3 regions of the Isoptericola sp. NPDC019571 genome follow, and region 1 is predicted to be linked to each of the others. Evidence: riboswitches for the same ligand, from Rfam matches in the RefSeq annotation. Region 1 holds a riboswitch; each other region holds the start of a gene.
The links. Region 1 has a riboswitch for thiamine pyrophosphate ahead of ACH443_RS13320 (thiamine ABC transporter substrate-binding protein). Riboswitches for the same ligand answer to the same signal wherever they lie in the genome.

Region 1 (9,956 bases):
GCCGCCGGACACCCATTCACGAAAGGCCCACCCCACACCGGGGTGGGCCTTTCGCATACCCGCAACACCCCACCATGCCGCCGTGCCGATAGGCTCGTCGGGTGACTGGAGCACCGCACCTTCCTGCCACCGGACCGACGTCGTCGTGGCGAGCCCAACACTTCGTGAGCCTGCTGGACTTCGCGCGGCCGTCCCTGGGAGGGGACGGGACCGCCGGGTGGCTCGACGAGGCCGGGGCCGTCGACCCGGCACAGCCGGCTCACCTGTGGATCACCTGCCGGATGACGCACTCCTACGGGCTCGGACATCTCCTGGGGGTCGAGGGCGCAGGTGCGCTGCTGGACCGGGGGATCGCCGGCCTGTCGCGGGCGTTGGCGGACGCCGACGAGGGTGGCTGGCTGGCCTCCCGGGGTCCGGGCGACGCGTTCGACGGGATCAAGCAGGCGTACGGTCATGCGTTCGTCGTGCTGGCCGGTTCGACCGGGACCGTGGCGCGCGTGCCAGGTGCCGTGACGCTCCTCGAGGCGGCACTGTCGGTGCTCGACCGACGGTTCTGGGAGGCCGAGCACCAGCTGCACCTCGACGAGCGGTCGCGCGACTGGGGCACGGTCGACCCGTACCGCGGGGTCAACGCGAACATGCACTCCGTCGAGGCGCTCCTTGCCGCGCACGACGCCACGGGGGAGACCCGCTGGCTCGATCGGGCGGCGGTCGTGGCCGACCGCGTGATCGGCTGGGCTGCGGGCAACGACTGGCGGATCCCGGAGCACTTCGACACGGAGTGGCGGCCGCAGCTCGAGTACAACGCCGACCGTCCGCACGACCCGTTCAAGCCGTACGGCGCCACACCGGGCCACGGCCTGGAGTGGGCGCGGTTGCTCCTGCAGGTGGACGTCGCCGCGGGGACGCAGGGCCGGCGCACCGACGCAGCACGGCAGCTGTTCGATCGCGCCGTGGCCGACGGGTGGGACGGGCCCGGGGGCGGCTTCGTGTACACGACGGACTGGCACGGGACCCCGGTCGAGGCGCGCCGCTTCCACTGGGTGGCGGCCGAAGCGGCCGCGGCGGCCGACGTCCTGCACCGCACGACGGGCGAGGCGCGCTACGCCGAGCTCGCCGACACGTGGTGGGCGTGGATCGACGCCCACCTGGTGGACCACGAGCGGGGCTCCTGGTTCCACGAGCTCGACACGGCCAACCGCCCCTCGGGCCGGACCTGGGTCGGCAAGCCCGACATCTACCACGCGGCCCAGGCCGTGATCCTGCCGGACCTGCCCCTCACCGGGTCGTTCGCGGCGTCCGCCCGGGAGGCCGGGCCGCTGCTGGCCGGCACGCGACTGGGCGACGCGGTGACGACCTCGTGAGGATCTCCGCGAAGGCCGACTACGCGGTGCGGGCGGCCGCCGAGCTCGCCGCGTCCGGCGAGGGCCCCGTGCCGGCCGAGGCTCTCGCCCGCGCGCAGCAGGTGCCCCACCGCTTCCTCGAGGCGATCCTGAGCGACCTGCGGCGCGAGGGCATCGTCGCGAGCCGTCGCGGCGCGGGCGGCGGGTACGTGCTGGCCCGTCCGGCCGACAAGGTCACCGTCGCCGACGTCGTGCGCGCCGTGGACGGGCCGCTGGTTTTCGTGCGCGACGCGCGGCCCTCGGACCTGGAGTACACGGGCGCGGCGGCGTCGCTGCTGCACGTGTGGGTGGCGCTGCGCGTGAACGTCCGGGCCGTGCTGGAACAGGTGACCCTGGCGGACCTCGCGGCCGGGACGATCCCCGACGTCGTGCGCCGGCTCACCGAGCAGGAATCGGCGTGGATCAACCCGTGAGCCCCGCTCCCGCGGCCTGACCGGCACGGGGCGGTCGGGGCGCGGCACGGCCCGCGCCGACCCCGGAAGGCGCGTCTCAGCATGCAGACAGATTCTTGAGACCGTTGAATCCGATAGAGCCGATCGGGTAACTTCACTGCAGACGCGGCGGACCCGCTGCCGCGCCGAAACGGAGGGAACCCCCGTGCGGACTCTCGTCCTCCTTGCCCTCGTGGGCCTCGGTGCGCAGCTTGTCGACGGCAGCCTGGGCATGGCCTATGGCGTCACCTCGACCACCCTGCTGCTCGCGATCGGTACCAACCCCGCGGCCGCGTCGGCGACCGTCCACCTCGCCGAGGTCGGGACGACGCTGGCGTCCGGTGCGTCGCACTGGCGGTTCGGGAACGTGGACTGGAAGGTCGTCACCAAGATCGGCATCCCCGGTGCGGTCGGCGCGTTCGCAGGCGCGACCTTCCTCTCGTGGCTGTCGACCGAGATCGCCAAGCCGCTGATGTCGATCCTGCTGCTGGGGCTGGGCCTGTACGTGCTGCTGCGCTTCACGCTCCGCGGGCTGCGCACGGACCGCCTCGGGCAGCCGCTCCGGAAGCGGTTCCTCACCCCGCTCGGCCTGGTCGCCGGGTTCATGGACGCCACGGGCGGCGGCGGCTGGGGGCCGGTGGGCACGCCCGCCATCCTCGCGAGCGGCCGCATGGAGCCCCGCAAGGTGATCGGCTCGATCGACACCAGCGAGTTCTTCGTGGCCGTCGCCGCGAGCCTCGGCTTCCTCTTCGGCCTCGGGACCGCAGGCATCAACCCGACCTGGGCCCTGGCGCTGCTCATCGGCGGCCTGATCGCGGCGCCGATCGCGGCGTGGCTCGTCCGCCTGGTGCCGCCGCGCGTCCTCGGCTCCGCCGTCGGCGGGATCATCGTGCTCACCAACGTCCGCACCCTGCTGAGCCTCGACGAGTTCCCGGTGAGCGACGGCGTGCGGGGTCTCGTCCTCGGGCTCATCGCGGTCGGCTGGGCCGCCGCCGTCGCCTACTCGTTCCGCGAGCACCGCAAGGCGGTCGCGGCGGAGCGGGCCGAGGCGGCCGGCGAGCACCCCGAGGCCGCGGCGACGACGGTCGCCTGACGCCTGCCCCGGCACGGCCGAGGCCACCGACAACACCGCCACCGCACGTCACCCGCCGTGCGGTGGCGGTGTCGCGCCGTCCCGGTACGGTGGTGAAGCCAGGAGAACTGCGCGCCTGACCCAGCTGCACGGCACTGGGGGTGAGCCTCGATGTCCAGCACGACCAACGACACACCGCGCCGCGAGCTCGTCGCCCTCGCGGAGCTGCTGGGTGCGGGGAGCCAGCTGCTCGTCGGCCGGTACCGCGTCGACGTCGCCACGGGGGAGTGGTGGTGGTCGGACGAGGTCTTCCGGATCTTCGGTCGCGAGCCGGGCAAGATCGCGCCGGGACCGGAGGTGCTGCGCGCCCACCTGCATCCCGACGACCGCGAGCGGCTCTCCCGGACGGCGGTGGTCGCGCTCGGCACCGGGCGGCCGTTCTCGGGGGCGCACCGCGTCGTGGACGACCACGGGCGCACCCATACCGTCGTCGTGACCGGACAGGGAAGGCACGGGGCCGACGGCGCGTCGTCGCAGATCGTCGGCTACGTCATCGACGCGAGCCCGGTCGTGCGGGACGCGCTGGAGCGCGAGGCGCACCGGGCCGTGTCCCGAGCGTTCGTCGCGGCCGCGGCCGCCGAGCAGGCCAAGGGAGCCATCATGGCGGTGTGCGGCGTGGACGAGTCGGTCGCCACCGAGGTGCTCGCGGACGCCGGCGCGCAGGTCGGGATCTCCGCCCAGTCGGCGGGCGAACAGGTGATGAAAGGGCTCGCGCGGCCCGTCGGGGACCGCGACGCCGCGCTCACGGCGGCGGAGGTGGTGCGGTCCGCCCCGCCGGCCCAGGACGCGGCGGACCGGCTCAGCCAGGCGCTCGCCACCGTGCGGCCGGTGGACCGGCCGCACGGGCACGACGCGCAGCTCGCCCGCCGGCGTCCGCGCGCGAGCCACTGACCCGCAGGGCGGGCCCGTCAGGAGCGGGGGATCAGCGGCCGGGGACGAACCGGGCCGCCGCGCGCACGGCGCCCTTGCGGGCGAGGCGCTTCGCGAGCACCGCGACCCCGCCCGAGACCGCCGCGAAGGTGACGGCCTGGATGATCGAGATCTCGTCGTCGTCCACGTTGGTGGGCGCCACGCTGCCCGTCGTCTTCTCCCAGACCACCCCGATCAGCTTCTGCGCGACCCATCCGGCGGCGATCGTCAGCACCACCGTGCCGACCTTCACGCCCAGCGGCTGCTCGGTGTCCGTCACGTGCTCTCCCTCGGTAGGTCCCGGCGCGGCCGCGGCACGACCGCGCGTCGTCTCGCGTGCGTCCGCGGCCGCCGGACGGCGTCACGGCACGTCAGGCACGTCACACCCCGAGGCCGAGGACTGCACCACGGTAGCGCGGCGTCGGCGGGTAGGCTCGTGGTGATACGACAGGGGAGCGCCCACCGGCGCTGAGAGTGCGGACCGCCGCAGACCCTCGAACCTGACCCGGTTAGCACCGGTGGAGGAAGTCGGGAATCTCGTTCCCTGCGGACGGCCGCACCACGACGGTGCCGGGTGCCCGCAGGACCCCCTTCTCGCACCTTGAGGAGGACAGCATGAAGCTCACGACCACGGCCCGGACCACGGCCGCCACCGCGGGCGTCGTCGCCCTGCTGCCGCTGCTGGCGGCGTGCGGCGGGACGCCCACGGACGACGCGAGCGGCGCGGCGTCGAGCACGGTCACGCTCGTCACCCACGACTCGTTCGCCGTCTCCGACGACGTCCTGGCCGCGTTCGAGAAGGAGTCCGGTCTCACCGTCGAGCAGGTGGCCCCGGGCGACGCGGGCACGCTGGTGAACCAGCTCGTGCTCACCAAGGACGCGCCGCTGGGCGACGTCGTCTTCGGCGTGGACAACACGTACGCGTCGCGGGCCGTCGACGCCGGGGTCTTCGAGGAGTACCAGCCGGCCGACCTCGCCCCGGAGGTCGCGGCCTACGCGCCCGACGACCTGGCGGGCACGCTGACGCCGGTCGACGTGGGCGACGTGTGCATGAACCTTGACGACGGCTGGTTCGAGAAGCACGGCGTCACGCCCCCGACGACGCTCGAGGACCTCGCGAAGCCGGAGTACGCGGACCTCACCGTCGTGACCAATCCGGCGACGTCGTCCCCCGGCCTCGCGTTCCTGCTCGCGACGATCGGCGCGTTCGGCGCGGACGGCTGGGAGGCCTACTGGGCCGACCTGCGCGACAACGGCCTCAAGGTGGCCGAGAGCTGGGAGGACGCGTACTACGTGGACTTCTCCGGCGCCGGCGAGGGCGGGCAGCGCCCGATCGCGCTGTCGTACGCGACGTCGCCCGCGTTCACCGTGAGCGACGACGGGAAGACCTCCGCCACGAGCGCGATGCTCGACACCTGCTTCCGGCAGGTCGAGTACGCGGGCGTGCTGGCGGGCGCCGAGAACCCCGAGGGCGCCGAGAAGCTCGTGGACTTCCTGACGAGCGCCGAGTTCCAGGCCGACGTGCCCGGCCAGATGTACATGTACCCCGCGGACCCGGGCGTGGAGCTGCCCGCCGACTGGCAGCAGTTCGCGCCCCTGGCCGACGAGCCGTTCGAGGTGGCGCCCGCCGACGTCGCCGCGCACCGCGACGAGTGGATCGAGCAGTGGACGGCGACGGTCGTCGGCTGACGCGCCCCGTGCCCCGCGTCCCGCGCGCCACCGCCCGCCCGGCAGCCCGGGCGGCGCGGTGGCGCGCCGCCCGGCGGGGTGCAGACCGATGGGGCGCGTGGCTCGGCTGGGGCGCGGCCGTCGCGCTCCCGCTGGGCTTCCTCGCGGTCTTCTTCGCGTGGCCGGTGGTGTCGCTCGTCCTGCAGGGGTTCTTCACCGAGACCGCGGCGGGGCGGGAGCTCGACCTGTCCGGCTTCGCAGAGGTGCTGTCCCAGGAGCGCACGTGGCGGATCGTCGGGCAGACGCTCGCCCAGGCGATCACGGGCACGGCGCTGTCGGTGCTGCTCGGCCTGCCCGGCGCGTACGTGCTGTACCGGTGCCGGTTCCCGGGGCGCACCCTCGTGCGCGGCCTGGTGACCGTGCCGTTCGTGCTGCCGAGCGTCGTCGTCGGCGTCGCGTTCCGCGCGCTCTTCGCCCCCGGCGGGCCGCTCGGCTGGGCGCACCTGGAGGAGAGCTTCGCGGGCATCGTGCTCGCCCTGGTCTTCTTCAACTACGCGGTCGTGGTGCGCACCGTCGGCGGCATGTGGGAGCGGCTCGACCCGCGCGCCGAGCAGGCCGCCCGCGCGCTCGGCGCCACGCCGTGGCGCGCGTTCCGCACCGTGACGCTGCCCGCGCTCGGCCCGGCGATCGCGTCGGCCGCCGCGGTCGTCTTCCTGTTCTGCGCGACGGCGTTCGGCGTCGTCCTCGTCCTCGGCGGCCTGCGCTACGGCACGATCGAGACGGAGATCTGGACGCGCACCACCCAGTTCCTCGACCTGCGCTCGGCGGCGGTGCTGTCGGTGCTGCAGCTCGTCGTGGTGGCCGGCGCGCTGCTGGTCAGCTCCCGCGCCCGGGCGCGCCGGGAGCGGGCCCTGCACCTCACGAGCGACAGCGTGTCCGCGCACCGGCTGCGGCTGCGCACCGGTGCCGACGGCACGGACGTCGTGCCGGCGCTCGTCACCCTCGTCGTGGTCGCCGGGCTGCTCGTGCTGCCCATGGCGGGGCTCGTCACGCGGTCGCTGCGGGCTCCCGACGGCTCCTGGGGCCTCGACAACTACGTGGCCCTCGGCACCACCGGCGGGCGCAACGCCCTGACCGTCACGGTCTGGGAGGCACTGGGCAACTCGCTGCGCACCGCGGCGTGGGCCGCGCTGATCGCCGTCGTCGTGGGCGGCCTCGTGGCGCTCGTCGTGTCGCGTCGCCCGCGGCGGGCGGGTCTGCGGAGCGCCGTCGGGGTGCTCGACGCCGCGTTCATGCTGCCCCTGGGCGTCTCCGCCGTGACGGTGGGCTTCGGCTTCCTCATCACGCTGGACAAGCCGTTCGGGCTCGACGTCGACCTGCGCACCTCCGGCGCGCTCGTCCCGATCGCGCAGGCCGTCGTCGCCATCCCGCTCGTCGTGCGCACGATGCTGCCGGTGCTGCGCGCCATCGACCCGCGGCTGCGCGAGGCGGCCGCCACGCTGGGCGCGGCGCCGGGGCGGGTGCTGCGGACCGTCGACGGCCCGCTGGGCGCGCGGTCGCTGGGGCTGGCGATCGGGTTCGCGTTCGCGGTCTCGCTCGGAGAGTTCGGTGCGACGTCGTTCCTCGCCCGCCCCGACACGGCCACGCTGCCTGTGGTGATCTACCGGCTGATCGGGCGGCCCGGGGCCGAGAACTACGGGATGGCGCTCGCGGCGTCCGTGGTGCTGGCCGTGCTCACCGCGACCGTCATGATGGTGGCCGAGCGCCTGCGCGGCGACCGGCCGGGAGGGGAGTTCTGATGGAGCAGGGCCAGACGACGGGGCTCGTCGTGCGCGACGCCGTCGTGCGGTACGGCGCCACGCGCCGCCGACCGGGGGCGGTCGCGGTGGACGGCGTCTCGCTCGACGTCGCGGCAGGCGAGATCGTCGCGCTGCTCGGGCCGAGCGGCTGCGGCAAGTCGTCGCTGCTGCGCGCCGTCGCCGGGCTGGAGCCGCTCGCGGGCGGCACCGTGGCGTTCGACGGCGCGGACCTCGCGGGCGTGCCCGTGCACCGCCGGAACTTCGGCCTGCTCTTCCAGGACGGCCAGCTCTTCCCGCACCGGGACGTCGGCCGTAACGTGGCCTACGGGCTCGAGACCCTGGGCGTGCCGCGTGCCGAGCGGGCCGCGCGGGTCGCCGAGCTGCTCGCCGACGTCGGGCTCGCGGGCTACGAACGCCGGTCCGTCGCGACGCTGTCGGGCGGGGAGAAGCAGCGCGTGGCGCTCGCCCGGGCCCTCGCGCCCCGCCCGCGGCTGCTGCTGCTCGACGAGCCGCTGTCCGCCCTCGACCGCCGCCTGCGCGAGCGGCTCGCCGTCGACGTCCGCGACACCCTCCAGGCCACCGGCACCACCGCCGTCTTCGTCACGCACGACCACGACGAGGCCTTCACCGTCGCCGACCGCGTCGCCGTCATGGACGCCGGGCAGCTGCTCCAGGTGGACGCCCCCGACGTGCTGCTGCGCGCGCCCGCGAGTCCGCGCGTCGCGGAGTTCCTGGGGCTGTCCGCGGACGGCGACGTGCCGGTGCCCGGCCGCCCCGAGGAGCCCGTGCGGGGCTGACAGGGCCTGCGCTCATGCCTCGCCGGCGTCGTGCACGAGCAGGGCGACCTGCGTGCGGTTCTCCAGCCCGAGCTTCTCGAGCACGCTCGACACGTGCGCCTTCACGGTCGGCACGCTGAGGTAGAGCCGGGCCGCGATGTCGGCGTTCGACGCGCCAAGGCCGAGCTCGACGGCGACGTCCCGCTCGCGGGCGGTGAGCGCGTCCAGGGCGGCGCGGGCGCGGTCGCGCGACCCGTCCGAGCCGGCGACGGCGGCCATCAGCCGCCGCGCGACGTCGGGCGCCAGCACCGGCTCGCCCGCGGCGGCCGCGTGGACGGCGGCGGCGATGCGGGCGGGCGGCATGTCCTTGAGCAGGTAGCCCGCGGCCCCGGCGCGCAGCGCCCCGCCCACCTCCTCGGCGGTGTCGAACGTGGTGAGCACGACGACGGCCGGCGGCGACGGGCGGGCGCGCACCCGCCGGGTGGCCGCGATGCCGTCCACGCCCGGCATGCGCAGGTCCATGAGCACGACGTCGGCCGGGTGCGCGTCCAGGACGCCGGGCACCTCCGCACCGTCGGCCGCCTCCGCCACGACCCGCATCCCGTGCGCGCCGTCGAGCATGAGGCGCAGGCCCGCGCGCACCAGCGCGTCGTCGTCCACCAGGACGATCCGCACGGGGGTCTCGTCCACGGGGCCGGTGGCGGGGAGCGGGCCGGGCCCGGGCGTCGTCGTCACGCGTCCCACGGTAGCCACGCCTCCACCGTGAAGCCGCGCGACGCGTCGGGGCCCGAGCTCGGCCCGGTGGCCAGCGTGCCGCCCAGCAGCGTGGCGCGCTCGCGCAGCCCGACCAGCCCCGTGCCCGTGCCCACCCCGTCCGGGGCGACGGCGCCCGGTGCCGCGCCGTCGTCCACCACCCGCACCCGGACCTCGCCCGGAGCGGTCGCGACGGTCACCCGCACGGCCGCGCCCGGCGCGTGCCGGCGCGCGTTGGTCAGCGACTCCTGCACGACCCGGAACACGGCCGTCGCGACCGTGGCCGGCGGGACGTCGTCGCCCGTGCGTTCGTACGTCACGTCGGTCCCGGCGGCGCGGGAGTCGTCGACGAGCCGGCGCACGTCGTCGAGGCCGGGTACGGGGCCGAGGTCGTCCGGGCCGGCGCGGAGCAGGCGGATGACCTGCCGCAGGTCCTCGAGCGCGTCGCTCACGCCCGCGCGGACCCGCCCCGCGGCGGCGGCGAGCGCGGCCGGGTCGGCGTCCGGGCGGTACTCCATCGCGCCCGCGGTGGCAGCCAGGAGCGAGAGGCGGTGCGCGAGGGTGTCGTGCATCTCGCGGGCGATCCGGGTGCGCTCGGCCGTGCGCGCCTCCGCGACCCGCCGCTCCTGCTCGGCCTCCGCGCGGCGCGCCCGGTCGCGCAGGGACCACAGCACGAGGGACCGCTCGCGCCCGTACGCGCCCCAGCCGAAGAGCGCGGCGTGGACCGCGACGTCGCACAGGAGCCACCAGCCCAGCGGCAGGCCCACCGGACGCCACAGCGCCTGGACCGCGTGCCCCAGGATCCCCGCCCCCGCGACCCACGCGGCGGTGCGGACCGGGTACCAGCGCGCCACCTGCAGCGTGCCCACGGTCGCCGCGGGAGTCGCCGCCCCCGACACGGCGGCCAGGGCGGCGAGCGCGAGCGCGGCGGGCACGCTGCGGCGCGTCAACAGGAACGGGACGAGGGCGAGGGACGCGAGCGCGACGGCGACGTCGACGACGGCGGGCACCTGCGGCGTCGTGCCGACGACGGAGGTGTCCGGTGCGGCGGTCACGACGGCCGCAGTCGCGGCGGCGGTGAGGAC
Region 2 (9,956 bases), on a different contig from region 1:
GCGGCTCCTTCGGGGAGACGGGCGGCGGGCGCGAAGCGGCGCGGGTCGGCGGCGGACAGCGCCGGGTCGGGGGGAGGCGCTCCGGTCAGCACGGCCACGACCGCGTCGGCGGTGAGCGGGGCGAGCAGCACCCCGTTGCGCCCGTGCCCGACGGCGGCGAGCAGGCCGGGCACCGCGGTCGCGCCGACGAGCGGCAGGTTGTCGGGGGTGGCCGGGCGGGCGCGCGGCGTGACGTCGACCAGCGCGGCCTCGTCGATGCCGGGCACGAGCGCGCGGGCGTCACGCAGCAGCGCGAACACGCCGCCCGCCTCGGCGCGGCGGTCGTCGGGGCGCTCCTCGCTGGTGGCGCCGACGACGATCTCCCGGTGGCTCGGCCCGGTGCCGGGCCCCGCGCCGGTACCGGGACCCCGCGGCACGACGTACACCGGCCGCCCCTGCACGGTGCCCCGCACCACGTGCTCGAGCGCGAGGCCCGGGCCGGCGTCCAGGCGCAGCGTGGCGCCCTTCACCGGCCGCACCGGGACACGCACGTCGGGCACGCCGTCGAGCAGCGACGCCGTCGCGACCGCGCCGGTCGCGACGACGACCGCGCCCGCGGCGTGGCGCGCGCCCGCGTCGTCGTGCACCGCGACGACGCGGCCCGCGCCGTCGCGCTCGAGCCGCGCCGCCGCGCGGCGCACGAGGGCGCCGCCGAGAGCCTGGACGAGCGCCGCGTGCGCCCCTCGCGGGTCCACGGCGAGGTCGCCCTCGACGACGGCCGCCCCGGCGAGCCGCGGCCCGAGGTACGGCTCGCGCCGCCGCGCGTCGGCCACGGAGACCTCGGCGGAGGCGAGGCCCCACTCCCGGTGCAGCGCCAGGACCCGGCGCAGCAGGGCGAGGTCGTCGGCGTCGTACGCGACGGCGAGCGACCCGGCGCGCAGCAGGGGGACGTCGCGCCCGGTCGCCGCGGCCAGGCGGACGGCGAAGTCGGGCCAGAGCGCGGCCGAGGCGACGTTGAGGCGGGCGAGCTCCCGCTCGCCGAAGTCGGACTCGCTGACAGCCGCGAGCATCCCCGCCGCGGCGCGGGTGGCGCCCTCGCCGGGCGACGGGTCGAGCACGGTGACGAACAGACCGCTCGCTGCGGCGCGCCAGGCCACGGAGAGGCCGACGATCCCGCCGCCCACGACGACCATGTCGGACAGGGTGTCGGACAGGGTGCCGGACAGGGTGCCGGACAGGGCGTCGGACGGACTGCTGGGCGTGGGCATGTGCGCTCCCTTCGCTGGCATGACCCAGATCAGGTTCGACGGTCGGCTCCTACGCCCTCTCAGCCCCGAGCGGGGCTCCCGTGCGCGGCCACTGTAACCCGGGCCGTGGTTACCCTGACCGGCGTGACCACGACCGCGCCCGACCACGGTGCCGCCCCGGAGACCGCTCCCGACGCGCCCCGCGCCCGCCTCGCCGACGCCCGCCTGTACCTGTGCACCGACGCCCGCGAGGAGCGCGGCGACCTGGAGGACTTCCTCCACGCAGCGCTCGCGGGCGGCGTCGACGTCGTGCAGCTGCGGGACAAGACGCTCGACGTCGCGCGCGAGCTCGAGCTGCAGGAGGTGGTCGCCCGCGTCGCCGCGGAGCACGGCGCGCTCTGGGCGGTGAACGACCGGGCCGACGTCGCGCAGCTCACCGGGACGCCCGTGGTGCACATGGGGCAGCGCGACCTGCCGGTGCCCGCCGTGCGGTCGCTGCTGGGGCCGGCGCCGGTGCTCGGCCGGTCCACGCACTCCGCGGACCAGGCCGCCGCGGCGGAGGCCGACCCGGACGTCGACTACTTCTGCGTCGGCCCGCTGTGGGCCACGCCCACCAAGCCCGGCCGCGCGGCCGTCGGGCTCGACCTGCTGCGCGAGGTGGCGGCGACCCGCCCGACGACGCCGTGGTTCGCCATCGGCGGCGTCGACGGCGAGCGCCTGGACGCCGTGCTCGACACCGGAGCGTCGCGCGTCGTCGTCGTGCGGGCGATCACGCAGGCGCCCGACCCCGAGCGCGCCGCCCGCGAGCTGCGCGAGCGGCTGGGCTGACCCGCCGGCCCATCCGGGCACGCCCCGGGATGGGGAGTGCTCCCCCTCGCGGGTGATACCCGGCGGGGGTGGCGTGTGCCACAGTGAGCTCGCCCCGCCTCGCGCCGGGGCGAGTCGCGCCCCCCGAGCCCTGGAGAAGTCGATGTCCCCTCGTGCCCGCACGTCCGCCCTGCTGCTCGCCGGCGCCCTGCTCGTCCTGTCCGGGTGCACCGGCGGGGGCGCCGAGGAGGAGGGCGGGACGTCTGGAACGGCCGCATCGGCCACCCCGGAGGCCGAGGCGGCCGCGGATCCTGGCACGGCGTCCGTCGCCGACCAGGTGATGGCGGAGCAGAAGATCGCGACGCCGCACGGCTCGGACGCGGCCCTCGGCGGCGAGGTGACCGTGTCGCTGCGGGCGGTCGAGGTGGCCGGCGGCACGACGACGGTGCGCTGGGCGCTGCGCTGGGACGACGACGCGTCGCCCGCCGACGCGGGGGCGAGCTGGTACGACATGAGCGTGGAACCCAGCACGACCATGACGGACCGGGCGGGTCTCAAGGCGTACCGGCCGTTCTGCACCGAGGGTGCCTGGCAGGAGGACACCGACGACTCGACGAAGGCGGCGGTCGCGCAGATCAAGTGCCGTGAGTCCATGCTCGTGTCCCCTCTCGAGAAGCACGCCTTCAAGTTCCCCAACCACGGCACCATCGAGGTGTCCGCCGTGCTGCCCGCGCCGGAGGGGGAGCCCGCGACGGTGGACGTCCTGCCCGCCGAGGGGCTGCCGCTGTTCACGGACGTGACGGTCACCTACGTCGACGGCGCCGCGAAGTGACGGCTCGACGGCAGCGGGGGACGGTGGTCGCGGCGCTCGCCGCGCTGCTCGCCGCGCTGCTCGCCGCGCTGCTCGCCGCGCTGCTCGCCCCGGGTGCTGCCGGCCCGGCCGTGGCGGGGACCGAGCCGAGCGCGTCGCCGAGCCCGTCGTCGGGCGCCGCTCCGACGGCCGACCCGGAGCTGATGCAGGAGGCGCGGGCAGCGCTCGCGGAGCAGGACGCGACCGTCGAGGCCGCGGAGACCACCGACGCGATGCGCACGGACGCCACGGTCGACCTGCGCGCGGGCGACTCGACGTTCGCCTTGGACGCCGCGGACTCCACCATCACTCTGGAGCAGAGGCAGGAGAAGAAGGACGACACGGTCGTCACGCTCACGTCCGACCTGCTGTTCGACTTCGGCAGGGCGACGCTGACGCCGGAGGCGGCGAAGGCGGTCGCGAGGCTGGCGGCGGACATCCCGCAGGACGCGACGGTGCGCGTGGACGGGTACACCGACTCGATCGGCACGGACGCGAAGAACCTCACGCTCTCCCGGCAGCGCGCGAACGCGGTCGCCGACGTGCTCGCGGCGGAGCGGCCGGACCTCACGCTGAAGGTGGAGGGCCACGGCGAGGCGGACCCGGTCGCGGACAACGAGGTGGACGGCCAGGACAACCCCGCGGGGCGGGCGCTCAACCGCCGCGTCGAGGTGACCTACCCCACCGCGTGACCCGTGGGACGGGCCCGGGAGCGGTACCGTCCGGCGGCTACGATGGCTCGGTGACGTCTCCCGCCACCGACACCCCCACCACCGCCGACCTGGCGCCCACGCCGCGACCGGTCCTCGTCGTCGACTTCGGCGCCCAGTACGCGCAGCTCATCGCGCGCCGGGTGCGCGAGGCCCGCGTCTACTCCGAGATCGTGCCGCACACGTTCACCACCGAGCAGATGCTCGCCAAGAACCCGGCGGCCATCATCCTGTCGGGCGGCCCGTCGTCGGTGTACGCCACCGGCGCGCCGTTCGTGGACCCGGCGCTGTTCGAGGCCGGCGTGCCGGTGCTCGGCATCTGCTACGGCTTCCAGGCGATGGCGCAGGCGCTGGGCGGCACCGTCGCGCAGACGGGGCAGCGGGAGTACGGCGGCACCGAGGTCGAGGTGTGCGAGGCCGGCGTGCTGCTGGCGGGCACCCCCGACCACCAGACCACCTGGATGAGCCACGGCGACTCCGTGCACGCGGCGCCCGAGGGCTTCACGGTGCTCGCGACGTCGTCAGGCTCGCCCGTCGCGGCGATCGAGGACACCGGCCGCCGCCTGTACGGCGTGCAGTGGCACCCCGAGGTCAAGCACTCCGCGCACGGTCAGGCCGTGCTGGAGAAGTTCCTCTACGAGGGCGCGGGGCTCGCGCCCGACTGGACGGCCGGCAACGTCATCGCCGACCAGGTCGCCGCGATCCGCGCGCAGGTCGGCGACGCGCGCGTCATCTGCGCCCTGTCCGGCGGCGTGGACTCCGCCGTCGCCGCCGCGCTGGTGCAGCGCGCCGTCGGCGACCAGCTCACCTGCGTGCACGTGGACCACGGCCTGCTGCGCGAGGGCGAGGTCGAGCAGATCGAGCGCGACTTCGTCGCGTCCACGGGCGTGAAGCTGATCATCCGCGACGAGAAGGAGCGGTTCCTCACCGCCCTCGCGGGCGTGAGCGACCCCGAGACGAAGCGCAAGATCATCGGCCGCGAGTTCATCCGCGTCTTCGAGGACGCCCAGCGCGACATCGTCGCCGAGGCGGGCGCCCACGGCGAGGAGGTCAAGTTCCTCGTGCAGGGCACGCTCTACCCGGACGTCGTCGAGTCCGGTGGGGGCGAGGGCGCGGCCAACATCAAGAGCCACCACAACGTGGGCGGCCTGCCCGACGACCTGCAGTTCGAGCTGGTCGAGCCGCTGCGCACCCTGTTCAAGGACGAGGTCCGCGCGGTCGGCCGCGAGCTCGGGGTGCCGGAGGAGATCGTCTCCCGCCAGCCCTTCCCGGGTCCGGGCCTCGGCATCCGCATCGTCGGCGAGGTGACGGCGGAGCGCCTCGAGACGCTGCGCCAGGCGGACGCCATCGCGCGCGCCGAGCTCACCAAGGCCGGCCTGGACGACGAGATCTGGCAGTGCCCCGTCGTGCTGCTGGCCGACGTCCGCTCCGTCGGCGTGCAGGGCGACGGCCGCACCTACGGCCACCCGATCGTGCTGCGCCCCGTGTCCTCCGAGGACGCCATGACGGCCGACTGGACGCGCCTGCCCTACGACGTGCTGTCCGTCATCTCCACCCGCATCACCAACGAGGTGAGCGAGGTCAACCGCGTGGTGCTCGACGTGACGAGCAAGCCGCCGGGCACGATCGAGTGGGAGTGAGTGTGGTCGAGCGTCGGCGGGGGCGGGACGTCGTGTCGTTCGAATGATTCGCTCGTTCCTCGCTCGGCTCTCACGACACGACGTCCCGCCCCCACCGACACGGGTGGGCGGCGGCGGAAGTGCCCGCCGCCGTTCCCGTTGGTGGATGTGTCAGGAGATGCGGAACGAGTTCGCCCGGTCGTTGAAGCTGCCGAGGTAGCTGTCCTTGTCGATGAACCCGGTGTACGCCCCCGTCTTGTTGTTGCCGTTGTAGAGGCGCACGTCGCAGCCGTTGTAGGTCTTGACGGAGCTGATCCGGTTGGACAGCGCGGTGCCGAGGTTGGCGCCGCCCTCGTTGTCCCCGGTGCCCGACGTGCAGCCGACCTTGTACTTCGGGTTGAACACGACGACCTGGAAGCCGCCGTAGTCCTTGTTCTGGTACAACCGTGCGACGACCAGCCCGGTCCCCGGCTTCGCGTTCTTGCAGCCGAAGGTCCCGTCGAGGACGGCGCAGTAGTAGGTGGTGCTGGCAGCCGTGGCCGAGATCTTCAGGTCCTCGACCATGACCGGTGCGTCGCTGTCCACGCGCTGCACCTGGACCGGCGCCAGGTCGTCCGCGGGCGCGGCCGTCGCGGTCGGACCCGCGACCCCCAGCGCGGTGATCGCGGCGAGCCCGCCGACGACGGCGGCGAGCCGGGCGCGGACGTTGCGTCGTTGCGTCGTGATGGTCATCTTCGCTCCTCACGTCTGCCGGCGATCCCCTCGTCGCCGGTCACGGTGTGGGGGGAGCGCGGAGCGGGCGATCTTGATACGCCCGAGCAACGACGTGCCCGTGACCTGCGGTGACGCCGCCTCGGTCAGCGGACGAGCGATGCGGCGCGCTCGTACGCGCGGTCGACGTCGGCGAGCACGCGCGGCCACGACGTCGCGAGCTCGGCGGAGCGGTTGTGGGCGATGATCGCGTCGAGCAGGGCGGGGTCGTCGGCGAGGCGGACGAGGGCGCCGGCCATCGCCGCGTCGTCGTCCACGAGGAGGGCGTCGCGCCCGTCGACCAGGCGCTCCGCGACCCCCGACTGCGACCGGCTGACGACGGCGAGTCCGGCGGCCTGGGCCTCGAGCGCCGCGATGCCGAACGCGTCCTGCACCGCGGGGGCGACGAAGACGTCGGCGCGCACGTAGAGGCGCTTGAGCTCGGTCGGGGTGAGGCGGCCGACGAGCCGCACCGTGTCGGCCAGCCCGTGCTCGCGCACCCAGCGGCGGGCGTCGGCGAGCTGCGGGCCGTCGCCGCCGATGGTCGCGACCAGGCGCCCGGGGGCCTTCTCCATCGCGGCGGCGATCGCCTCCAGCATCGGCAGCACCCGCTTGCGCGGCGCGAACCGGGTGGCGGACACGACGTGCACCTCGCGCCCTTCCGCCCGCTCGCCCCGCTCGACGCGCGGCAGCCGCCAGGCGTCGACGTCGATGCCGTTGCCCAGCACCGACACGCGACCCGCCGCCGCGTCGGGCGCGAGTCGTCGCCCGACGACACGGCGCAGGGGAGCGGCGGTCAGCTCGCTCACCGCGGACCACTGGACCGGCCACGACGACCACCGGGTCACGCGGTCGAGCGCGCCGAACGCGCGATCCCAGCCGCCCCACACGCTGTGCACGGTGAGCAGCGCCGGCAGCCCGAGCCGGGTCACCGGGCGGAGCGCCAGCTCGACCGTCGGGGCGAGCACGCCCATGTGCAGGTGCACGGCGTCCGGGCGCCGCCCGTCCCCCTCGAGCTCGCGCAGCCGCGCCAGCACGTGCGCCGTCGAGCGCGGGTGGACGGGGAAGCCCCCCGGCACGCGGGCGGCGACGCGGTGCACGACGACGCCGTCGCCGTCGGTCGACGTCGTCAGGCCGTGGTCGCCGGGGGCGGCCGGCGTCGTGGTGATGACCTCGACGTCGTGCCCGGCCTCCGCCTGCCGGCGCGCGAGCCGGGCCACCTGGGTCTCGATGCCGCCGAGCAGCGGCAGGTAGGAGTCGGAGACGTGGACGATGCGCACCGGCTCATCCTGCCATCGGCAGCGGCGCGGCCACCTGCGGCTTCGCCGAGCCGAGGGCGTGCGTTGGCGCTACCGTGCGAGGAGCGGGACCTCTGGCGCACGCGCCACGGCACACACCTGAGGAGAGGTGCGACATGTCGAGCACTGTCACCGTTCATCCGACCAAGGGCGTCCGCGGGATCGGGATGATCACCGTCATCGCGGGCATCGTCATGATCGTGCTCGGCGTGGGCGTCTGGGTGGTCGTCTCCCAGACCCTCTCCGCCGAGGAGATCACCGTCTCCGAGGACGCCAACATGTTCGCGGGCCAGCACGTCGCCGGACCGTTCACCGCGTACGCGCAGGCGGAGGTGATCGACAAGCACGCCACCGAGATGGCCGACGGGAAGACCTATGCCCAGCTCGACCAGGACGACCCCGTCCGCGACAGCGTGATGGACGCGTCGTTCCTGCGCGCGTCGCTGTTCACGTCGGTGGTGGCGTTCGGCGTCTGCGCCCTCGTCATCGGCCTGGGCATCGTGTTCATCCTGCTCGGGAGCGCGCTACGCAAGCTCGCCGGCGGGCCGCAGGTGGTGATCGACTCGCCCTCGCTCACGTCCGAGGGCGGGCTGTCGCACGCCGCGCACCGCGCCGACCCGGTCGAGCCCGACCGGCCGTCGGCCCCGACGACGCCCGCCGCGCCGCCCGAGCGGCCGAGCACGCGCACGGCTCCCGAGGCGCCCTCCGCCGGGACGTCGACGCCTCCCTCGACGCCGCCGTCTGCGTCCCCCTCGACGCCGCCGGAGAACCCTCCGGCCGCGCCGCCGGCGGGGGGCAGCGGCTCGCCGTCGGCCTGAGGCCCGACCCGCACGACGACGCGGCGGTGACCCGATGGTCACCGCCGCGTCGTCGTGCGCGTCAGCGGGCGGTCGTCGCGCGGCGTCGGCGGCGCACCGCGCTCACCACGGAGCCGATCACCAGCAGGGCGCCCGCCGCGGCGAGCAGCACGATCGCGGCCAGCTCGACGTCGATGTGCGCGCCCGCGGCGTTGGCCACCAGGCCCACGCCGAAGGCGACGACGAGGAAGCCCCACACGATCGTGCTCGCCCGCGGGCCGGTGCTGGCCGGCGGCTCGTCCACGGGGACGGGCGCCACCGGGGGCGCGGGCGCCGCCTCCGCCGGCTCGGACGAGGCCCACCCCGACGAGGCCGGCTCGAGCGTCGGCTCGGGCGCGGCGGCGCCGTAGCCGGGGGCGGGCGTCTCCGGCGCGGTCGCCGCCGGCTGGGTGGGCCCGTGCTCGGTGACGGCGGGTTCCGCGGGCCGCTCCGGCTGGTCGAAGATCGACAGCGGGTCGTCCGGCCCCGCCACCGGGAACGCGCGGGTGTCGCCCGAGGCGGGGTAGGCCTGGGTCTCGTCGGCCGCGCGCAGCGCCCGGGTGTCGTCGGCCGCAGGCAGGGCCTGCGTCTCGTCCGCGGCCGGCAGGGCCTGGGTCTCGTCCGGCTCGGGGCCGGGCGTGGTGGACTTGTCGTCGCTCATCAGGACTCCTCGATGGTCAGGTTGCCGGCGCGCACGCCGACGTCGAGCAGCAGGCGGGCGCCATCGGCCTGGCGAGCCTCCTCGTTGGTGAACCGCACGGGACCGTTGGTGTAGGTGTTGACGGAGCGGTCCTGGCCGTCCACGAACCACTCGGCGTTGCCCGCGATGACCTCGACGTCGGCCTCCACGGCTGTGCCGTCGGGAATCAGGACGGTCGCGTTGCCGGCGGAGATCGTGACGGGGACGACGACGGGGTCGTCCAGCGGGACGTCGGACAGGTCGAGGTCGGTGAGGTCGACCGTGGCGTCGCCGAAGCGCACGTGCACGCCCTCCTCGGCCTCGGCGGTCGTCGTCGGGTGCAGGGTGCCGTCGCTGACGACCGCGGCCGCGCCGGACTGCTGCGGCGCGGCGTCCCAGAACTCCCAGGAGCTGCGGTCCCCGGCGAAGGGCCAGGTGAGGACGCCGGCGATCAGCGCGAGGATCGCGAGGAACGTCAGGCCGCCGCCACGCCGGCCGCGCAGGCCGGTCACGACGAGCCCGAGCCCGAGGACCACGATCGACGCGCCCAGCCAGGTGGGCCCGAGGGGCAGGTCGAGGTTCCCGGTGCGGTCCGCGACGAGGAGCAGCGCGCCACCGAGCAGCACGAGCCCGAGGACGATGCCGACCGCGGCGGCGCCGGGACCGCGCCGCACGGGACGCGGGGGCCGCGGCGGGCGCGGTGCGACGACCGGGGCCGCCGGGGGAGCGGCGGGCGCGGAGGCCCAGGCGCCGGCCGGCGCGGCGGGCGCCGCGGCCCAGGAGCCGGAGGGGCTGGAGGGCTCGGTCGGCGGCTGCGGCGCCGGCGGCGTCGTCAGGTAGGGCGCCGGCGGCGCCGGGGTGAAGGAGCCCGTGGACGACGGCCCGCCCGTGGTGGGGTCGTCGGTCGTGCCCGGCGCGGGCGCGGCCGGGTACGGGGGAGCCGCGGGGTACGGCGGCGCGGGCGGGGCGCCGGGGCCGCCGTTCCGCGGGCGGCGGTCGCGGATCAGCTTGACGACCAGCCAGACGATCCCGACCCAGACGGCCACCCACAGGAGGGCGCCGATCCACTCGATCCCGAAGCCCCACCAGCTCAGGCCGTCGCCCCAGGCGAAGCCGACGATCAGGGCGACGACCGCCCCGAGGAGCGCGACGTCGAAGTCCCCGCGGAACGCCTGCTGCAG
Region 3 (9,956 bases), on a different contig from region 1:
CGCGGGTGCGGCGCGTCAGCCGCGACGTCGGGCGAGCCGCAGCGCCACCAGCACCGCCGCGCCGGCGAGCACGACGACGCCGCCCGCGATGCCGAGCACCACGACCAGCTCGGAGGCGTCGCCGCCCCCGGCGTCCGCGGCGGCCGACGCGCCCTCCGCGGCACCGTCGGACGCCTCGTCCGCGCCCCCGGCCGGGGCGCACGGCGTCACGTCCGCCGCGGGGGCCGCCTCGGTCCCGGCGGGCGGCTCGTAGGTGAACGAGTACTCGCCGCTGGTGGGGTGCCCGTCGGCCGACACGATCCGCCAGTCGACCGTGTACTCGCCGCCCTCGCCCAGCGCGACGGGGACGGACACGGTGCGGTCCTGCGTCGTGGGGCACCCCGTCGCGTGGTCCGTGCCGTCGGCGTCCGTCACGGTGATCACCGTGCTGGAGCCCTCGGCGGACAGGTCGAGCACCACGTCGTCGAACGTCACGTCGACGGACTCCGGCGGCTCGGTCACGGTCGTCCCCGAGGCGGGCGAGGTCCCGACGACGACGTTGTGGGCGCTCGCGGGCCCCGCCGCGCCGACGACGCCGGCCGCGCCGAGGCCCAGGGCGAGCGCGAAGGACCCGGCCGCGGCGAGGGCGCGTCGCGCGGCGGGGCGGCCGTCCGGCGCGCTCATCGCTGCTCCGTGCCGTCCGTGCCGTCCGTGCCGTCCGTGTCGGTGGCCCGTGCGCGCGTCCGGGCGAGGGCGGTCACGCCGGTGACGGCGCCGACCAGCCCGAGCCCGAGGCCCGCGGCGCCGAGCGCGAGCGGGAGGGTGCCGGAGCCGCCGTCCTCGGCCGCCGCGTCGGTGTGCGCGTCCGTGGCGGCGTCGCCGGCACCGGCCGCCGACGCCGCGCCGTGGCCGCCGTCCTCGGCGGCCGGGACGACCTGCAGGACAGGGGCCGGGAGCTCGGGCTCGGCGTCGCCGGACGCCTCCTGGTCCCAGGCGACGACCTCGCCGTCGGAGTAGGTCTGGGTGGCGGGGAGGACGATCTCCGCCACGCCGTCCGGGACCGCGCCGGCCGACACGGTGAACCGGAGGAACTCGCCCGGCGCGATGCCGGCGTCGGCGTCGTCGGCGGTCCACTCGATGCTCGCCGGCGCCTCGGTGACGGTGGTGCCGTGCACCTCGACGGGCTCGGGCAGGGGCGCCTGGGTGACCTTCGCGGTCCAGCCCGGCACGGGCTCGACGGACACGCTGGTGAAGGGGGTGTCGGTGGGCAGGTCGACCTGCACCGCGGTGGTCGACGCCTCGGCGGACTCGTTCGGGACCTTGAAGGTGAGGGTGGCGTACGACCCGGCCTCGGCCGCGTCGGGGGTCACGGTCACGTGCGCGGACGCGGCGGTCGCGCCGAGCACGAGGGCGGGGAGGGCGAGCGCGGCCGCGCCGACGAGGCGGCGCGGGCGGAGGGCACGGGTGATGACAGGGGTGGTCCTGGACATGGGTTCTTCTGCTCCTGGCTGTCAGGTGTGTCAGGCGGTCGTGGGACGGCGAGGGACCCGCCCCCGTCCGACGACGGACCAGGGCAGGGTCAGGCGGCGCGCGCGAGGGCGCCCGGGAGCAGAGGGGGTCCTCGTGGGGGCGTGCGCCGGCGGACGCGGGCCGGGTGGGGGCGCCAGGTGCGCCCGACGACCACGGCGGGCTCGCGGACCACCGGCAGCGCCGGCGGCTCCTGCACGAGGAGCGCGACGTGCCGCAGGTGCCCGACGACGGTGAGGGCCGCCCGGTCGCCCGCCGCGAGCAGCAGGGCGGTGAGCAGCACCGCGGCGGCGTGCGCGGCGAGCATCCAGGACGTCGTCCCGGCGTCGCCCGCGTGATGCAGCAGCCCGCCGCCCGTCGCTGGCGCGAGGGAGCCCGGGCCCATGGCGTGGAGCGCGTGCCCGTCCAGGGTGGTGCCCGGGGTCGGGAGCGGTGCCGAGGGAGCGCCCGTGCCCGCCGCGCCGAGCACGGACAACGTCGTGTGCTGGACGAGCTGCAGCGCGACCATCGCCGGCAGGAGGCGCCGGAGGGTCAGCCTGCGGCGCGCGGTCCACACCGCGAGCGGCGCCGTGAGCGCCGCGACGACGAGCCAGGCGAGGGGTGCCCCGGGGAGCGCGCCGCCGGCCAGCAGGTGGGCGGCGGCCGCGATGCTGAGCGTCGTGCCGGCGACGAGGAGCTCGCGCACACGACGGACGACCACGGGCACCCCCGCACCCTACCGCGGCGTCGGCCGGGACCTGCAGTCTCGCCCCGGGCGGCCGCCCGGACGACGGCGGAGCCAGGAACGACGCACCCGCGCGGGACGCCGGACCCGCCGGTGCCGACCTGGGCTACGGTGGGCGCCACGACACGGGGTGCGTCCCGACCGGTCATCGCCGCGACTTCGTCACGGCCGGCCGGCGGGCGCTGAGAACACACCCGTCGAACCTGATCTAGCTCGTACTAGCGAAGGGATGTCGACATGAGTGCGCGCGCACCTGAAGACAGCTCCGCCGGCCGCGCCGGCAGCACCACCCCTGCTCACGCCGCCCCCGCTCCCGTCTCGTCGCCGACGAGGGCGCTCCGGACGGGCAGCAGGCCCCGCGTCCTGGCGGTCGCCGGGTCCGACCCGTCCGGGGGCGCGGGCGTCCAGGCCGACCTCAAGTCGATCGCGGCCGCGGGCGGCTACGGGATGGCCGCCGTCACGGCCCTGACCGTGCAGAACACCCGTGGCGTGCGCGACGTGCACGTGCCGCCCCCCGCGTTCCTCGCCGCGCAGCTCGACGCCGTCACCGACGACGTGACCGTCGACGCCGTGAAGATCGGGATGCTCGCCTCGGCCCCGGTGGCCCGGGCGGTGGCCGCGTGGCTCGACGCGCTGTCGCACGCCACGTCCGACCGGTCGGGCACGACCGCGCGCCCCGCCGTCGTCCTGGACCCGGTCATGGTGGCGACCAGCGGGGACCGGCTGCTCGACCCGGCGGCCGAGGACGCCGTGCGGGACCTGCTCGGCCGGGTGGACGTCGTGACGCCGAACCTGCCCGAGCTCGCGGTCCTCGCGCAGGAGCCCCCCGCCGCGGACTGGCCCGCCGCCCTCGAGCAGGCGCGACGGCTGGCCGCCCGGCACGGGGTCCTGGTGGTGGCGAAGGGCGGCCACCTGCTCGCGCGTCCGGACGCGAGGGAGGAGGGCGCCCCGGACGCCCTCGTCGGCCCGCAGGGCGTGCTCGTGGAGCTCCCCGGCCCGCGCCTGACCAGCACCTCCACCCACGGCACCGGCTGCTCGCTGTCCAGCGGGCTGGCCGCCCGGTACGCGCGCACGGGCGACTGGGCGGAGGCGCTGCGCGGCACGAAGGCCTGGCTGACCGCGGCGATCCGGGCGGGGGAGGCCCTGCGCGTCGGCGGCGGGAACGGCCCCGTCGACCACCTGGTGGGGCTGCGCGCGGGCGGCGCGGAACCCCAGGCGCCGTCCCGTGCGGCCGGTGCGGGCGCGGAGGACGTCGTCGCCCGGTGGTGGGACGACGCCGCGGACGTGCGTGCCGCGATCGACGACCTGGCGTTCGTCCGGTCGCTGGGCGACGGGACCCTCGACCCCGACCACTTCCGCACCTATCTGGAGCAGGACGCGCTCTACCTGCGCGACTACGCGCGCTGCCTCGCGCGGGCGAGCGAGCTCGCGCCCACGCGGGCCGAGCAGGCGTTCTGGGCCGGTGGCGCGCACGGCGCCCTGGTGACGGAGCTCGACCTCCACACGCGCTGGCTGGGCGGGGAGCCGCAGGACGTGCCCGCCAGCGCCACGACGGCCGCCTACCTCGACCACCTGCGCGCGGCCGGCGACGACTACGCGACCCTCGTGGCCGCCGTCCTGCCCTGCTACTGGATCTACCAGGACGTGGGGGAGCGGCTGGCCGCCCGCAACCACGCGGGCCACCCGTACGCTGAGTGGCTGGGCACCTACGCGGACGACGCGTTCGCGGGCGCGACGCGGGAGGCCGTCGCGATCCTGCGCCGCGCCGCCGCGGCGTCCGACGCGTCCACCCGGGACCGGATGGCGGCGGCGTTCCGCGCGGCGTGCGAGCACGAGCTGGCGTTCTTCGACCAGACGGGCCTCCCCGGCACAGCGGGCACGGAAGGCGCGGCCGAGGACGTCGACGGGCGCCCCGCCGACCGCGTCGCGGTGGGCTGACCGCAGCCTCGCCGGCCCCGTCGTGGGGCCGGTCGCGGGCCCCGCCGTCCTGCCGGACGGCGGGATCACGCGGCGGTAAGCGGTGACCCGGTTCTGGGACCCACCGCGTGATCGGGGCAAGCGTGTCGGAGGCGAGTGACAGAATGGATGTGATGCCCGACACGAAGCGCACTTCGCGCAGCCGCAGCCGAGGCGCACGCCGCGCCGATCCCTCCGAAAGTCCCAGGAGGAGCCCCGCCTCCTCCGCTCCCCGCCGTCCCGCCGCGCCCGGCACGCCGCCGGGTCGCGCCGAGGGCCCGCCCGGCCGGCCGGGCGCCGCCCCCGCGGCCGCCGTCGCCCCCGTGGCGGCCGTCGCCCCCGCGGGCTCCGAGCTCTCCACGTTCGCGTCCGTGCGCCGGCTCTACCCGTACGTCCGGCCCGCGTTGCCGCGCATGGTCGGCGGCCTCTTCTCGGCGCTCGGCGCGAGCCTCGCCGCGCTGGCGATCCCCCGCGTGCTGCAGGCCCTCGTCGAGGGCCCCCTCGCGGAGGGCGCCGCCGCCCACGACCTCGGCGCCCTCGTGGTGCCGGTGCTCCTCGTGCTCGTGCTGGGGATCGCGGAGGCCGGGTTCGTCCTGCTGCGCCGCAACCTCGTGATGTACCCCGGCACGCGGGTCGAGGCAGAGCTGCGGATGGCGCTGTTCCGCCACCTGCAGGACCTGCCTGTCGCGTTCCACGACCGGTGGCCCGGCGGGCAGCTGCTGAGCCGGATCATGGGCGACCTCGGCCTGCTGCGCCGCTGGCTGGTCTTCGGCGTCCTGCAGCTCGTCGTCAGCATCGTGACGATCGTGGTCGGCGTGGGCATCCTGCTGGCCACCGCCGGCTGGCTCGGCCTCGTGTACCTCGCGGGCGCGATCCCGGTGACGGTCATCGCGTTCCGCTTCTCGCGGCGGTACCGCGTCATCGCACGCCTGTCGCAGGACCAGTCGGGCGACCTCGCCACCACGGTCGAGGAGTCCGTGCACGGCATCCGCGTGCTCAAGGCGTTCGGCCGCGGGCGCGACGCCCTCGACTCGTTCACCGACCAGGCGGAGGAGCTGCGTCGCACGGAGATCCGCAAGGCGGGCAACCAGGCCACCGTCACCACGTCGCTGCAGCTCATCCCCGAGGTCACGCTGGCCGTCTGCCTCGTGCTCGGCACGGTGCTCGCCGCCCAGGGGCAGATCACCGTCGGCGGCCTCGTCGCCTTCTTCCTGACGACGGCCGTGATCAACGGCCCCGTGGTCGACCTCGGGATGACCCTGTCGATGACGCTCAACGCGCGCACCGCCGTCGACCGCTTCTTCGAGGTGATGGAGACCCCGAACCCGCTGGCCGACCCGGCCGACCCCGCCGAGCCCGGCCCGGCGCGAGGCCACGTCGAGCTCCGCGACGTCACGTTCCGCTACGAGGACGCGGCGCGCCCGGTCCTCGCGCACGTCGACCTCGAGCTCCCCGTCGGCACGACGACGGCGCTCGTCGGCCTCACCGGCTCGGGCAAGTCCACCCTCGCGATGGTGGTGCCGCGCATCTTCGACGTCACCGGCGGCGAGGTGCTGCTCGACGGCGTGGACGTGCGGCGCCTGCGACGGCACGACGTGCGCCGCGCCGTCGCGGTCGCGTTCGAGGACCCCACGCTGTTCTCCGCGTCGGTGCGGGACAACGTGCTGCTCGGCGTCCCGGAGGCCGGCCCCGACGCCGTGCCGGAGGAGGAGCGCGAGCGGCGCCTGCACGAGGCGCTCGAGGTGGCGCAGGCGGGCTTCGTCGCCGACCTGCCGCAGGGCGTCGAGACCCGCATCGGGGAGGAAGGGCTGTCCCTGTCCGGCGGGCAGCGGCAGCGGCTGGCGCTCGCCCGGGCCATCGCGGCACACCCCGCCGTGCTCGTGCTCGACGACCCGCTGTCCGCGCTCGACGTCGCCACCGAAGAGGCCGTCACCACGCGCCTGCGCGACGTCCTCGACGGCACGACCAGCCTCGTCATCGCGCACCGGCCGTCCACCGTGGCGCTCGCGGACCGGGTCGCCGTGCTGCAGGACGGCCGGATCACGGCCGTGGGCACCCACCGCGACCTGCTCGCCACCGACGCCCACTACCGGCACGTCATCTCCAGCCTGGAGCAGGACTGGGAGGAGTGCGCCGAGCACTCAGGCCGGGAAGAGCCCGGCCGCGCCCAGGCCGAGCAGGAACACCCCGAGCAGGCCCGGACCGGGCACGACGAGAAGGAGGTCCAGCGGTGAGCCGCCCCAGCACGCCGGAATCGCCCCGGCCCGCGACGTCCGGGCCGGACGAGCGCCGTCGCCCCACCGACGCGAGCGCGGACGATGCCACCCGGCTCGACGCCGAGGCGTCCCGCGACGTCAGGTCCCGGTCGCTGCGCCTGCTGGGCGCGCTGCTGAGGCCGCGCCGCGGGGCCCTCGCCGTCGCGGGCCTCCTGGTCGTGGTGTCGACGCTCGGCCAGGTGGCGGGCCCGTGGCTCGTGTCCCTCGCCATCGACTCCGCGGTGCCCGACCTCATGGACGGCGACGTGGGCACCCTCGTGCTGGTCGGCTCCGTCTACCTGGTCGCCGCCGTCGTCGGCGGCCTGTGCGCCGGGGCCTACGTCCGCCAGGCCGCGCGCATCGCCCAGGGGGTGCTGCTCGACCTGCGCCGTCGGGTCTTCCGGCACACGCAGCTGCTGAGCCTGGAGTTCCACGAGTCGTACACGTCCGGCCGCATCATCAGCCGCCAGACGTCCGACCTCGAGGCGCTGCGCGAGCTGCTCGACGGCGGGCTCACCGGCGTCGTCTCCTCGCTCATGCTCATGGTCTTCACCGGGCTGAGCCTGTTCCTGCTCGACTGGCGCTCGGGCCTCGTGCTCGCGGTGGCCCTCGTGCCGGCCTGGCTGCTCACCCGGTGGTTCCAGAAGCGCTCGCAGGTGTTCTACCGCGAGCAGCGCACCACGTCCGCGCGGCTCATCGTGAAGTTCGTCGAGACGATGACGGGGATGCGCGCCGTGCAGGCGTTCCGCCGGGAGTCGACCACGGAGGCGGAGTACGGCCGGCTGAGCGAGCAGTACCGCGACGCCAACCTCAACACCATGGGGCTCAACGGCCGCTACCAGCCGGGCCTCGTGCTCATCGGGAACGTCGCGGTCGCGATCGCGCTCGCGATCGGCGGCTGGCGGGTCTACTCCGGGGGGCTGGACGTCGGCGTGCTGGTGGCGGCCCTGCTGTACGTGAAGCGGTTCTTCCAGCCGATCCAGCAGCTCGGGAACTTCTACAACTCCTTCCAGTCCGCCACGGCAGCGCTGGAGAAGGTCTCGGGCCTGCTGGCCGAGGAGCCGACGGTCGTCGAGCCGCGCCGCCCCGTGGCGCTGCCGCACGCGCGCGGCGCCCTGCGGCTGGACCACGTCACGTTCCGCTACGGCGACGGCCCGGTCGTGCTGCCCGACCTCGACCTCACGCTCCCGGCGGGGCAGACGGTCGCGCTGGTCGGCACGACGGGCGCGGGCAAGTCCACGCTCGCCAAGCTCGTGACCCGGTTCTACGACGCGAGCGAGGGCCGCGTGCTGCTCGACGGCGTCGACGTGCGCGACCTGTCGACGACGGACCTGCGGCGCGCCGTGGTCATGGTCACCCAGGAGGCCTACCTGTTCAGCGGGTCCGTGCGCGAGAACATCGCGCTCGGGCGGCCCGGCGCCCCCCAGGCGGACATCGAGGCCGCCGCACGGGCGGTCGGGGCGCACGAGTTCATCATGGACATGCCCGACGGGTACGACACCGACGTCAACAAGCGCGGCGGCCGCGTCTCGGCGGGGCAGCGGCAGCTGCTCTCCTTCGCGCGGGCGTTCCTCGCCGACCCGGCGGTGCTGGTGCTCGACGAGGCGACGTCGTCCCTCGACATCCCGGGCGAGCGGCTCGTGCAGCACGGCCTGCAGACCCTGCTGGCCGACCGGACGGCGATCATCATCGCGCACCGGCTGTCGACCGTCGCGATCGCCGACCGCGTGCTCGTCATGGAGCACGGCCGGGTGATCGAGGACGGCATGCCCGACGAGCTGGCGGCGGGGGACGGGCACTATGCGGCCCTCAACGCGGCGTGGCAGGACTCGCTGGTGTAGTCCTGCGACGTGGTTGCTGTCCGTGGCTGGGGGACGGGCCGGCCGAGAGGTTCTTCGCGGGGACGCGTTCACGGGCGCCAGGGCGCCCTCCACTTCGGGAGGGATACGTCCCCGCGAAGAACCTCTCGGCCGACCCGTCCGCCGTCGGCTCACGGCCGTGAGGGACGCCCGTTCGGCCGAGGTAGTACGGATTCCCGCGAGGTGGTACTCATCGCGGCGAGGTAGTCCAGCCTGCGGCGAGGTAGTACGGAGGCTTCAGCGGGCGTGACACGGCGACCACCCGTCGTCGCCGGAGAGGTAGGTCTCACGCGTGTGCGCGGCGGCCTGCGCGGCGGTGAGCTGCGGGCGCCCGGGGCCGGTGAGGGCGCCCGGGCCCGTGTTGGCGTGCTCGGCGTTGCTGCCCGGGACCCAGTCGAAGCCGGACATGGTGGTCCACACGTCGTCGCGCCGCAGGTGCACGCCCAGCCAGGAGTCGCGGACGACGACGCGGGGGTCGGTGTCGGGGTTGCTGCTCGGGTGCCACGGGCGGCCGAGGTAGTACGTGCCGGTGCCGGCGTTGGTGAGGAACCGGGTCCCGGTGACGAGGAAGCCGTGGGCGAACCCCGAGGAGGTGCTCGGTGCGAACACGTACCCCGACGGCGTGCTGTCGCGGCGCAGCGCCTTGATGGTGGAGTCCTCGATGACGGCGGTCGCGCGCCCGAACACGAAGTCGACGTCGCCCTCGATCCAGCTGTTCGTGACGTAGACGCGGGCGGGCACGTCGGCGCTGGGCGTGTCCAGGTAGAGGGTGTCCTGGTTGCCGAGGAAGCGGCAGTGGTCGAACGCGACGCGGTCGGCACGGGTCTTGACGGCGACCGCCTGGTGGCCGGGCAGGTCCGGGTGGGCGGCCTCGTCGAACGCGTTCTCGAAGGTGACGTGCCGGGCCTCGAAGCCGGCACCGGACACCGTGACCGACGCGCTGCCGGTCGTGCCCCAGGTCCCGCCGCCGGGCTTCGGGGTCTCGGCGGCCCGGTCGTCGGTGAAGACGACGTCCTCGGGGTCGCCCGTCGACCCGACGACCGTCAGGTTCACCTTGTCCGACCCGACGTCGACACGGCCGTGGTACCGGCCGGGTCGCACGAGGATCTCGACCCGCTGGGCCGACCCGGCCGGCGCGAGGTCCACGGCCTGCTGGAGCGTGGTCGCGTCGCCCGTGCCGTCCGCGGCCACGACGATCCGTGTCGCCGCGGCCGGGCGCGGGCCGCGGCCGCCCGCGGACGCGGGCGTGGCCGAGGCGAGCACGGCGCCCAGGGCCAGCGCCCCGGGCAGGGCCAGCACCGACCGGCGTCGGACGGTGCGGGGCGCGGACGTGGGGTCCGAGGCGGGACGGTCGGCAGGGGACGGGTGGGAGCTCTCGTGCGGTGCGGGCAACGTCGCCTCCGGGGCTCGGGCGGGTCGCCGTCGACCCGCGGTGCGAGGGGTACGCCGGGGACCGAGCGCTGAGAAACCGGTTCCCCGTCGCTCGGCATCGTGTCACGACCGCCGCAGCCGGGACAAGAGGGCGAGGTCCATCGGGTCGACGAGCACCTCGAGCTCGCGCCGCACCCACCAGTCGCCGGAGCGTCGCCGCTCCTCCGGCGTCGTGTAGCGGTAGCGGAACAGCCGCATCCGCACCCAGCGCGGTTTGGCGCCGTC

Region 2: another riboswitch for thiamine pyrophosphate. It lies ahead of thiO (glycine oxidase ThiO); the one in region 1 lies ahead of ACH443_RS13320 (thiamine ABC transporter substrate-binding protein).
Region 3: another riboswitch for thiamine pyrophosphate. It lies ahead of ACH443_RS11730 (bifunctional hydroxymethylpyrimidine kinase/phosphomethylpyrimidine kinase); the one in region 1 lies ahead of ACH443_RS13320 (thiamine ABC transporter substrate-binding protein).

What each region holds. Positions count from the first base shown of each region.
Region 1 is NZ_JBIRXZ010000006.1:283,939-293,894, reverse strand. It holds gene ACH443_RS13345 (AGE family epimerase/isomerase) at 102-1,364, shown strand; gene ACH443_RS13340 (RrF2 family transcriptional regulator) at 1,361-1,816, shown strand; gene ACH443_RS13335 (sulfite exporter TauE/SafE family protein) at 2,001-2,927, shown strand; gene ACH443_RS13330 (PAS domain-containing protein) at 3,078-3,857, shown strand; gene ACH443_RS13325 (DUF4235 domain-containing protein) at 3,889-4,155, opposite strand; TPP riboswitch at 4,315-4,419, shown strand; gene ACH443_RS13320 (thiamine ABC transporter substrate-binding protein) at 4,491-5,564, shown strand; gene ACH443_RS13315 (ABC transporter permease) at 5,540-7,342, shown strand; gene ACH443_RS13310 (ABC transporter ATP-binding protein) at 7,342-8,139, shown strand; gene ACH443_RS13305 (response regulator) at 8,152-8,853, opposite strand; gene ACH443_RS13300 (sensor histidine kinase) at 8,850-9,956, opposite strand, start outside.
Region 2 is NZ_JBIRXZ010000008.1:92,922-102,877, reverse strand. It holds gene thiO (glycine oxidase ThiO) at 1-1,247, opposite strand, end outside; TPP riboswitch at 1,237-1,339, opposite strand; gene thiE (thiamine phosphate synthase) at 1,371-2,054, shown strand; gene ACH443_RS14835 (hypothetical protein) at 2,197-2,865, shown strand; gene ACH443_RS14830 (OmpA family protein) at 2,862-3,575, shown strand; gene guaA (glutamine-hydrolyzing GMP synthase) at 3,626-5,233, shown strand; gene ACH443_RS14820 (hypothetical protein) at 5,384-5,944, opposite strand; gene ACH443_RS14815 (glycosyltransferase family 4 protein) at 6,070-7,242, opposite strand; gene ACH443_RS14810 (hypothetical protein) at 7,377-8,078, shown strand; gene ACH443_RS14805 (hypothetical protein) at 8,140-8,757, opposite strand; gene ACH443_RS14800 (PspC domain-containing protein) at 8,757-9,956, opposite strand, start outside.
Region 3 is NZ_JBIRXZ010000005.1:314,681-324,636, reverse strand. It holds gene ACH443_RS11745 (copper resistance protein CopC) at 16-663, opposite strand; gene ACH443_RS11740 (YcnI family protein) at 660-1,469, opposite strand; gene ACH443_RS11735 (hypothetical protein) at 1,559-2,212, opposite strand; TPP riboswitch at 2,347-2,477, shown strand; gene ACH443_RS11730 (bifunctional hydroxymethylpyrimidine kinase/phosphomethylpyrimidine kinase) at 2,468-4,168, shown strand; gene ACH443_RS11725 (ABC transporter ATP-binding protein) at 4,600-6,420, shown strand; gene ACH443_RS11720 (ABC transporter ATP-binding protein) at 6,417-8,282, shown strand; gene ACH443_RS11715 (pectinesterase family protein) at 8,538-9,599, opposite strand; gene ACH443_RS11710 (lipase maturation factor family protein) at 9,795-9,956, opposite strand, start outside.